2 regions of the Kitasatospora sp. NPDC002551 genome follow, and region 1 is predicted to be linked to the other one. Evidence: riboswitches for the same ligand, from Rfam matches in the RefSeq annotation. Region 1 holds a riboswitch; the other holds the start of a gene.
What was found. A riboswitch is a leader RNA that binds a small molecule or an ion and turns the genes downstream of it on or off. The one in region 1 is predicted to bind cobalamin.
Positions count from the first base shown of each region.

Region 2: it holds a riboswitch for cobalamin, as region 1 does, so the genes downstream of both, ABT093_RS25395 (ABC transporter substrate-binding protein) here and nicT (Nickel transporter NicT) in region 1, are expected to answer to the same signal.

Region 1 is NZ_JBEOWI010000073.1:25,162-29,237, reverse strand. It holds gene ABT093_RS36305 (hypothetical protein) at 1-1,178, opposite strand, end outside; gene ABT093_RS36300 (ArsR/SmtB family transcription factor) at 1,242-1,616, opposite strand; cobalamin riboswitch at 1,699-1,891, shown strand; gene nicT (Nickel transporter NicT) at 1,924-3,066, shown strand; gene ABT093_RS36290 (M24 family metallopeptidase) at 3,150-4,076, shown strand, end outside.
Region 2 is NZ_JBEOWI010000033.1:25,971-30,046, forward strand. It holds gene ABT093_RS25390 (ABC transporter ATP-binding protein) at 1-1,062, shown strand, start outside; cobalamin riboswitch at 1,184-1,388, shown strand; gene ABT093_RS25395 (ABC transporter substrate-binding protein) at 1,442-2,455, shown strand; gene ABT093_RS25400 (FecCD family ABC transporter permease) at 2,452-3,531, shown strand; gene ABT093_RS25405 (ABC transporter ATP-binding protein) at 3,570-4,076, shown strand, end outside.

The sequences.
Region 1 (4,076 bases):
GGGTAGGGCAGCGGCTGCGGGTCACCGGGCGGCTGCTCGATGCCGGGCAGGTGGGCGAGGAGCAGGTCGCGCAGCAGCCGGGCGGACTCGCCGCGCCGGCCCAGCGAGCGGTCGGTGACCGGGCGCAGGGCGGCCGGGTCCTGGTCGGCCATCGCCCGTTCGAGCTGGGCGAGCAGGTCGCCGTCGGGGTCGAGGGCCGGGGCGGTCTGGCCGAAGGCGTAGCCGGGGGAGCGGGGGTCGAGTTCGGCGGCGCCGGTGGCGACCAGCAGGGTGCGGCGTTCCAGGGCGGCGCCGTAGAAGGAGACCGAGCCGTGGTCGCCGATCACGCAGTCGGCGGCGATCAGGGTGGCCTGCCAGCCCTGGTCCGGCGGGACGAGCCGCAGGCCGCGGCGTTCGGCGGCGGCGAGCAGGGCGCGCGGGTCGTGCCGGGCCCAGACGTTGGGGTGCAGGACGACGGCGACGGCGTACTCGTCGGCGGGCAGCTGTTCGACCAGTCGCAGCGGCAGGCCCGGATGGCGGCCCAGCAGCGAGTGCTCGCTCCAGGTGGAGTTGACCACGACGAGCCGGCGGCCGTCGACCGCGCCGAGGGCGGCCCGGTAGCCGTCGCGGGCGGCGAGTGAGGCGAGCATCCGGTCGAAGCACGGGTCGCCGACCTCGCGGGCGCGGGGCAGGGCCTCGGGGCAGGCGGCCCGCAGGCGCTCGAACTGTTCCCGGTGGGAGAGGCCGATGACGGCGGGGAAGACCCGGCCGCGGTGGGTGAGCTCGCGCCGGGAGAGCCCGGCGGAGGTCACCGTGTCGCCGGTGGACTCGGGGACCAGGCGGTTGTAGCCGGCGCCGTGCGGCAGGACGACGAGGGGTGCGCGCAGCCGGTGCATCGAGGCGTGGACGGCGCAGGCGACGGCGAGGTCGAAGGGCCGGCGGACGGCGTCCCGCCAGGGCAGGACGGTCAGGCCGGGCTGGGCGCGGAGGTAGTCGTCGAGGCCGGCGGCGAACGCGGAGCCGGGGTTGACGGTGACGGAGAAGCCGATGCCGTCCAGTTCGCGCAGCAGGGTGAGGACGTCCAGGACGCGGGTCGCCGAGGTGAGGGTGCGGGCCACCGCCAGGACACGGGCCCGGGCGGGCCGGGTGTTCCAGCGGTCGTCGTCGGGCCGGGCCCGGAGCCGGCGGCGGTTCAGCACGTCATGATCGTACGCAACGGGGCCCGGCCGGGCGCGGCGTCCGGACGGACGCCGGACGGGGGGTCAGCCCGCCGCCGCGGCGGGGGCGTCACCGGCGCACTGGTCGAGCAGGGGGCGCAGGGTGGCGTCCACGAGCCGGTAGCGCACGACACGCCCCTCCTTCTCCCCGGCGACCACACCGGCCGTCCGCAGCAGCCGCAGGGCCTGGGAGACGGCGGGGTCGCGCATGCCGGTGGCGACCGCGAGGTCGGTCACGGCGAGCGGGCCGGTGCGGTGCAGGGCGAGCAGGAGGGCGAGCCTGCCGGGGTCGGCGAGCAGGGCGAAGCGGTCGGCCCAGGAGCGGACGTGGGCCGTGTCGCCGATCGCGGCGATGGCCTCGCAGACCCGGTGGCCGTCGATGGTGCGGTGGCCCGCGCGGTCGGCCGGTACGAGATGCATACGGCCCATTCTGGCAGGCGGCGGGCTGTGATCCTGGACACCTGCGCAGGTGCGCAGCCTTGCAAGCGTTGTCCCTGGCCCCTACCGTGTTCCCCGCCGTGGTGCTCGGGAAGACCGGTGACGGACCCTCAGGGGTCCCAGTCCGGAGCGGCCCTCGCCACTGTGATCGGGGGAGAGTGTCCGTACCCACGACGCCACTGGGCGCCTCGCGCGGCTGGGAAGGCGGGTACGGGAGCCCCGTCAGCCAGGAGACCGGCCGCGGCATCTCACGAAGTCTTTCCACGAGGTGCTGGAGCGTGATCCGCAGATGACCCTGCCCGAAACCGCCGCGGCCGCGGCGCCGCCCGCCGCCCTGCCCGCCTTCCGCTGGCGCCGCGAGGACACCCTGCGCACAGCCGGACTGATGGGCGTGATCCTCGCCATGCACGTGGTGGCGTTCGGCACGCTGATCTTCCTGGTCGCACCGGAGAAGTACGAGGTGGGCACCCAGGTCTTCGGGGTGGGCCTGGGCATCACCGCCTACACCCTCGGCATGCGGCACGCCTTCGACGCCGACCACATCGCGGTGATCGACAACACCACCCGCAAGCTGATGGCGGACGGCAAGCGCCCGGTCTCGGTGGGCTTCTGGTTCGCGCTCGGGCACTCCTCGATGGTGGTGCTGATGGCCGCCCTGGTGGCGGGTGGCGCGCAGCTGGCCAACACGCTGATGGACGACGACTCGACCACCCACCAGTGGCTGGGCATGGTCGGCACCTCGGCCTCCGGCGTCTTCCTCTACCTGATCGGCGCGCTGAACCTGGCCGCGCTGTTCGGCATCCTCAGGGTGTTCCGCTCGATGCGGGCCGGGCGGTTCGACGAGGCCGAGCTGGAGGAGCACCTGAACGCCCGCGGCCTGCTGGCCCGGGTGCTGAACCGGGCGACCCGCTCGATCACCCGGCCCGGGCAGATGTTCCCGGTCGGCATGGTGCTGGGCCTGGGCTTCGACACCGCGACCGAGGTCACCCTGATGGTGATGGCCGGCTCGGGCGCGGCCTCCGGCCTCCCCTGGTACGCGATCGTCTGCCTGCCGCTGCTCTTCGCGGCCGGGATGAGCCTGTTCGACACGCTGGACGGCACCTTCATGAACTTCGCCTACCAGTGGGCGTTCTCCAACCCGGTGCGGAAGGTGTACTACAACCTGACCATCACCGGCCTGTCCATCGCGGTCGCCTTCATCATCGGCACCATCGAACTGGTCGGCGTCCTCCACGAGAAGCTGGACCTCACCGACCCGGTGACCGGCTGGATCGCGGACATCTCCCTGGACAACGTCGGCTACGCGATCGTCGGCCTGTTCGTGGTGGTCTGGGCCGCCGCCATCGCCTACTGGCGCCTGGCCGGCGTCGAGAAGAAGTGGGCCCCGAAGCCCGCCGGGGGCGCGGAGTACGCGCCCGCGAGCAAGCTGTAGCGGGGCCCGGCTCGGCGCCGGGGCGGGGCCCGGGTGGGGGCGTTCGGCGGGCGGATCGGGGGGCGGGTTCGTAGGCTCGACGCATGGCTGATGGGTACGCGGGCCGGCGGGAGCGGTTGCGGGAGCACTGTGGTGCGTCCGGGGCCGACGCGGCGCTGATCACCCGGGCGGCGAACGTGCGGTACCTCACCGGGTGCCCGCCGTGCGGGGCGAGCCTGCTGCTGACCCGGGACCGGGCGCTGCTCGCGCTGCCGGACGACCTGCCGCCGGACGACACCGGCGAGCACCTGATCGCCCCCGAGGTCACCCAGCTGCCGGTGGCGGCCGGGGCGGACACCGCGCTGGCCGCGGCCGCCGCCGCGGCCCGGCTGCGGGTGGCCGGGCTCGCGGTGGAGGAGCACGACCTGACGGTCACCCGGCACCGGGCGGTGGCCGGGCTGGCCGAGGGGGTGCGGCTGAGCGACGTGGGCCAGGCGGTGGAGCGGCTGCGGGTGGTCAAGGACGAGCACGAGATCGCCGACCTGCGGATCGCCGCGGAGATCGCCGACCAGGCGCTCGGCGAACTGCTGGAGTCGATCCTGGTCGGCCGCACCGAGCGGCACCTGGCGATGGAGCTGGAGCGCCGGATGATCGACCACGGCGCGGACCGGGCGGCCTTCCCGGTCTCGGTCGGCACCGGCAGCCACTCCGGCCAGCAGGCGCACCAGCCCACCGACCGGCGGGTGGAGGAGGGCGACTTCCTGACCGTGGTGCTCGGCGCGCAGTACCGCGGCTACGGGGTCTCCACCGCCCGCACCTTCGTGATCGGGGCGGCGCCGGCGCCCTGGCAGGTGGAGCTGCACCGGCTGGTGTTCCGCGCGCAGCGGGCCGGGCGGGAGGCGCTCGGGCCGGGGGTCGAGCAGTGCGTGCCCGACCGGGCCGCGCGGGAGATCCTCCGGGCGGCCGGGCACACCGAGGGCTCGCCGCACCCGGTCGGCCACGGCATCGGCCTGGAGATGAGGGAGGCACCG
Region 2 (4,076 bases), on a different contig from region 1:
AACAGCACTCTCGACGAGGCCATCGACACCACCTACCGCGCCGGCATGCGCACCCTCTCCCTGCGGACGGTGCTGTTCCCGGTCACCGAGTTCGCGCACACGCTGCCCATGGCGCTCATCCTGCTCGTGGGCGGGTTCGGCTACCTCAACGGCACGATCTCCCTGGGAGTCGTGGTGGCGGGCAGCCTGTACATGTGGCAGCTGGTCGACCCGCTCAACCAGATGCTCGTCTGGGTCGAACAACTGCAGCGCAGCGGCGCCTCGTTCGCCCGCATCAAGGGTGTCGGGCTGGTGTCGCACACAGCTGACGCTCCCGTGTCGGCCCCTGTGGACGACCTCATCGAGCTCAAGGGCGTGGGGTATTCCTACGTCCCCGGGCACGAGATCCTCAAGGACGTGGACCTGCTGGTCCGTCCCGGTGAACGGCTGGCGGTGGTCGGCCGGTCGGGAGCCGGCAAGTCCACCCTCGGCAAGCTGCTGTCCGGTGCGGACGTCCCTGACGCCGGCCACGTCCTGGTCGGCGGCGTGCCCGTCGCCGACCAGGCCGCGGCGGGCGAACTGGGCAACCGCATCGTCCTCATCACGCAACAGCACCACGTGTTCATGGGCACCCTCCGCGACAACATGACCATGGCCGCCCCCGAAGCCGACGACGAGGCCGTCCTCGCGGCCCTGCGGTCCGTGGAAGCGGACTGGGTGGCCGAACTGCCGGAGGGCCTGGACACCCCGCTGGGCTCGGGCGGAGTCGAACTGGAGGCCGCCCAGGCGCAGCAGCTCACCCTGGCCAGGGTGCATCTGGCGGACCCGCACACCCTGATCCTGGACGAGGCCACGTCACTGCTCGACCCGACGACGGCCCGGCAGGCGGAGCGGGCAGTGGCCGCCGTCCGGTCGGGCCGCACCGTCATCGCCATCGCCCACCGGCTGCAGACCGCACACGACGCCGATCGCATCGCCGTCATGGAGTCCGGCCGCATCGTCGAACTGGGCACCCACGACGACCTGGTCGGCGCGGGCGGACCGTACTCGGATCTGTGGCGGTCGTGGAACGGCGAAAGGTGAGTCTTCGGCACGGCGTACGTCCCCGGGAGTTCGCGCATCAGTCGCGTGCCCGGGCTATCCGAGCCCGAACTGTCCAAACGGCCGTCCCAGGTGCCGGGCGGCACCGACCCGACCGTGCCTGATACCTTGCAATCGCCGTGGTGTTCGGGAAACCGGTCTGAGTCCGGTGCGGCCCTCGCCACTGTTGCCGCGGAGTACCGCGGCCCTCGCTGACCGGCTTCCCCAGCGGTCAGGGCCACTGGGCGGGCTGGATGAGCCGCCCGGGAAGGTCGGCCTCGGTGTGTCGATGCGGAAGCCAGGAGACCGGCCACGGCGCGACATGTTCCACGAGGGTTTTGGAGAACACGTGCCCAGCGGTCTTCCGCGTCCGTTCCGATCCATGCGTTCCGCACGCCCCGCAGGTCCGGTCCGTGCCGGCCGGGCGGTCGCGGCCGTCCTGTTCGCCGGCGTACTCGGCGCCTGCGCGGGCGCCCCCGCGCCCGTCGCGTCCAGCGCGACGACCGGAAGTGCCGAGCCCGTCCGTGTGGACAACTGCGGGACCACCGTGACCGTCGGCGCGCCGCCCGACCGGCTGGTGACGCTCAACCAGGGTGCCACCGAGGTCGCCCTGGCCCTCGGCCTGCAGTCCCGCATGGCCGGTACCGCCTATCTCGACGATTCCGTCCCGGAGAAGTGGAAGGCAGCCTACGACTCCGTTCCGGTGCTCTCCAAGGAGTACCCGACGAAGGAGAAGCTCCTCGCGGCCCGTCCCGGCTTCCTGTACGCCTCCTACTCCAGCGCGTTCACCGACAAGGTCGCGGGAAGCCGGGAGGAACTGCGCGGCCAGGGGATCCCGTCGTACCTGTCCCCGTTCGGCTGCTCGGACAGGAGCCAGGTGCCGCCGACGACCTGGCAGGCGATGTGGGGCGAACTGAACGACGTCGCCGAGGTCTTCGGTGTCACGGAGCGGGCCACCGCGATCCAGCGGCAGCAGGAGCAGCAGCTGGCCCGGTTCACGGCGACAGCCGCCGGCAAAGGCCTGAAGGTCCTGTGGTTCGACTCGGACACCAAGGCGCCGTACATCGGCGCCGGCCACGGCGGGCCCCAGCTGGTGCTCGACGCCGTCGGCGCCCGCAACGTCTTCGCGGACCTGCCCGGTTCCTGGCAGAACGTGAGCTGGGAGAAGGTCGTCGCCGCGGACCCGGACGCCGTCGTGCTCGCGGACGCCGACTGGGACACGGCCCAGTCCAAGATCGACTACCTGGAGAACGACCCGGTGCTGAGCAGGCTCACCGCCGTGCAGCGCAAGGCTTTCGTGGTGGTGCCGTTCTCGGAGTCGACTCCCGGCGTGCGGCTCGCCGACGGCGCCGCCCGGGTGTCCGAGGGGCTGGGCAAGCTGCGCCCGGGTTCATGACCACCGCAACCCGCCCCGCCGTGCGGCCCGCTGGTCCGGGCCGCGCGGCGGCGGCCCTGGCCGTCGGTGCGGCCCTGCTGCTGACCACGGTGCTCCTCGGTCTGGCCGTGGGCTCGCACCACGAGCCGGTCCGGACGGTGATCGATGTCGTGGCGCGGCGTCTCGGGCTGGGCGACCCGCACGTGACGCTGCTCGACGACCAGATCGTCTGGCAGCTCCGGCTGCCGCGGGTCCTGGGAGCGGCCGCCACCGGCGCCGGCCTCGCGGTCTGCGGTGCGGTGCTGCAGACGCTGACCGGGAACGACCTGGCCGATCCCTTCCTGCTCGGGATCTCGGACGGAGCCGCGGCCGGCGCGGTCACCGTGATCGTGCTCGGCGTCGGCGTGTCCGGCGCCCTGGGCACCGGCGCGGTGGCGACGGCGGCCTTCGCCGGTGCCCTGATCGCCGCCGTCGTCGTCCTGGCCCTGGCCGGCGCGCGCACCCGGTCGCTGCCGACCACCCGGACCGTGCTCGCGGGCATCGCCGTGGGACAGATGTGCGGGGCCTACACCTCGTTCGTCGTGCTGGTCCTCGGGGACCGCGACGCGGCGCGCGGTGTCATGGAGTGGACGCTGGGCTCGGTCGCCGGCGTGCGGTGGCCCACCGCCGTCTTCCTGACGGCGGTCGCGCTGGCCGGTGTCACGGTCCTGGCCTCATCGGCCCGCGACCTGGACGCCTTCGCCTTCGGCGAGACCGCCGCCCGCTCCCTCGGCGTCCACGTCGAGCGCACCCGCTGGGTCCTCGTCGCCACCGCGGCGCTGGTGACCGCGTGCCTGGTCGCCAACACCGGCGTCATCGGGTTCCTCGGCCTGGTCGTACCGCACGTGGTCCGGCTCGTCTGCGGCCCGCGCCACGCCCTCCTGCTGCCCGTGTCGGCGCTGGTGGGCGCGTCCCTCCTGGTGGGCGGCGACATCGTGGCGCGCTCGCTCCTCCCCGACCGGGAGATCCCCGTCGGCGTCATCACGGCCGGGCTCGGAGCGCCCTTCTTCGCCTGGCTGCTGTGGCGCCAGGGGCGGGCCGACGGGAGCGGGCAGTGACGGCGACGCCCGCCGGGCTGCGTGCGGAGGGCCTTCGTGTGCGCATCGGCAGAGCCACGCTGCTGGACGAAGTCTCGCTCGCGTTCGCCCCCGGCCGGGTCACCGGCCTGCTCGGACCCAACGGCGCCGGGAAGACCACCCTGCTGCGCGCGGTCGCCGGGCTGACCCGGCCGAGCGCGGGACGGGTACTCCTGAACGGTGAGGATCTCCACGCGCTCACGGCCCGCCGACGAGCACGCCAGGTGGCCTTCATGGAGCAGCAGGCGGACACCCGGCTGTCGCTGTCGGCCCGTCAGGTCATCGACCTCGGACGCACCCCGCACCGCGGCCGCTGGCCCGTCCCGGCGGACGCCGCCGACGACGCCCACGAGCGGGCGGTGTTCGCCGGTGCCGTCGCGGCGGCCGATGTCGGCCACCTGCTCGACCGGTCCTGGCCGACGCTGTCGGGCGGCGAGCGCCAACGGGTCCAGCTCGCGCGGGCGCTGGTGCAGGAGCCGGGAGTGCTGCTGCTCGACGAGCCCACCAACCACCTCGACCTGCGCCAC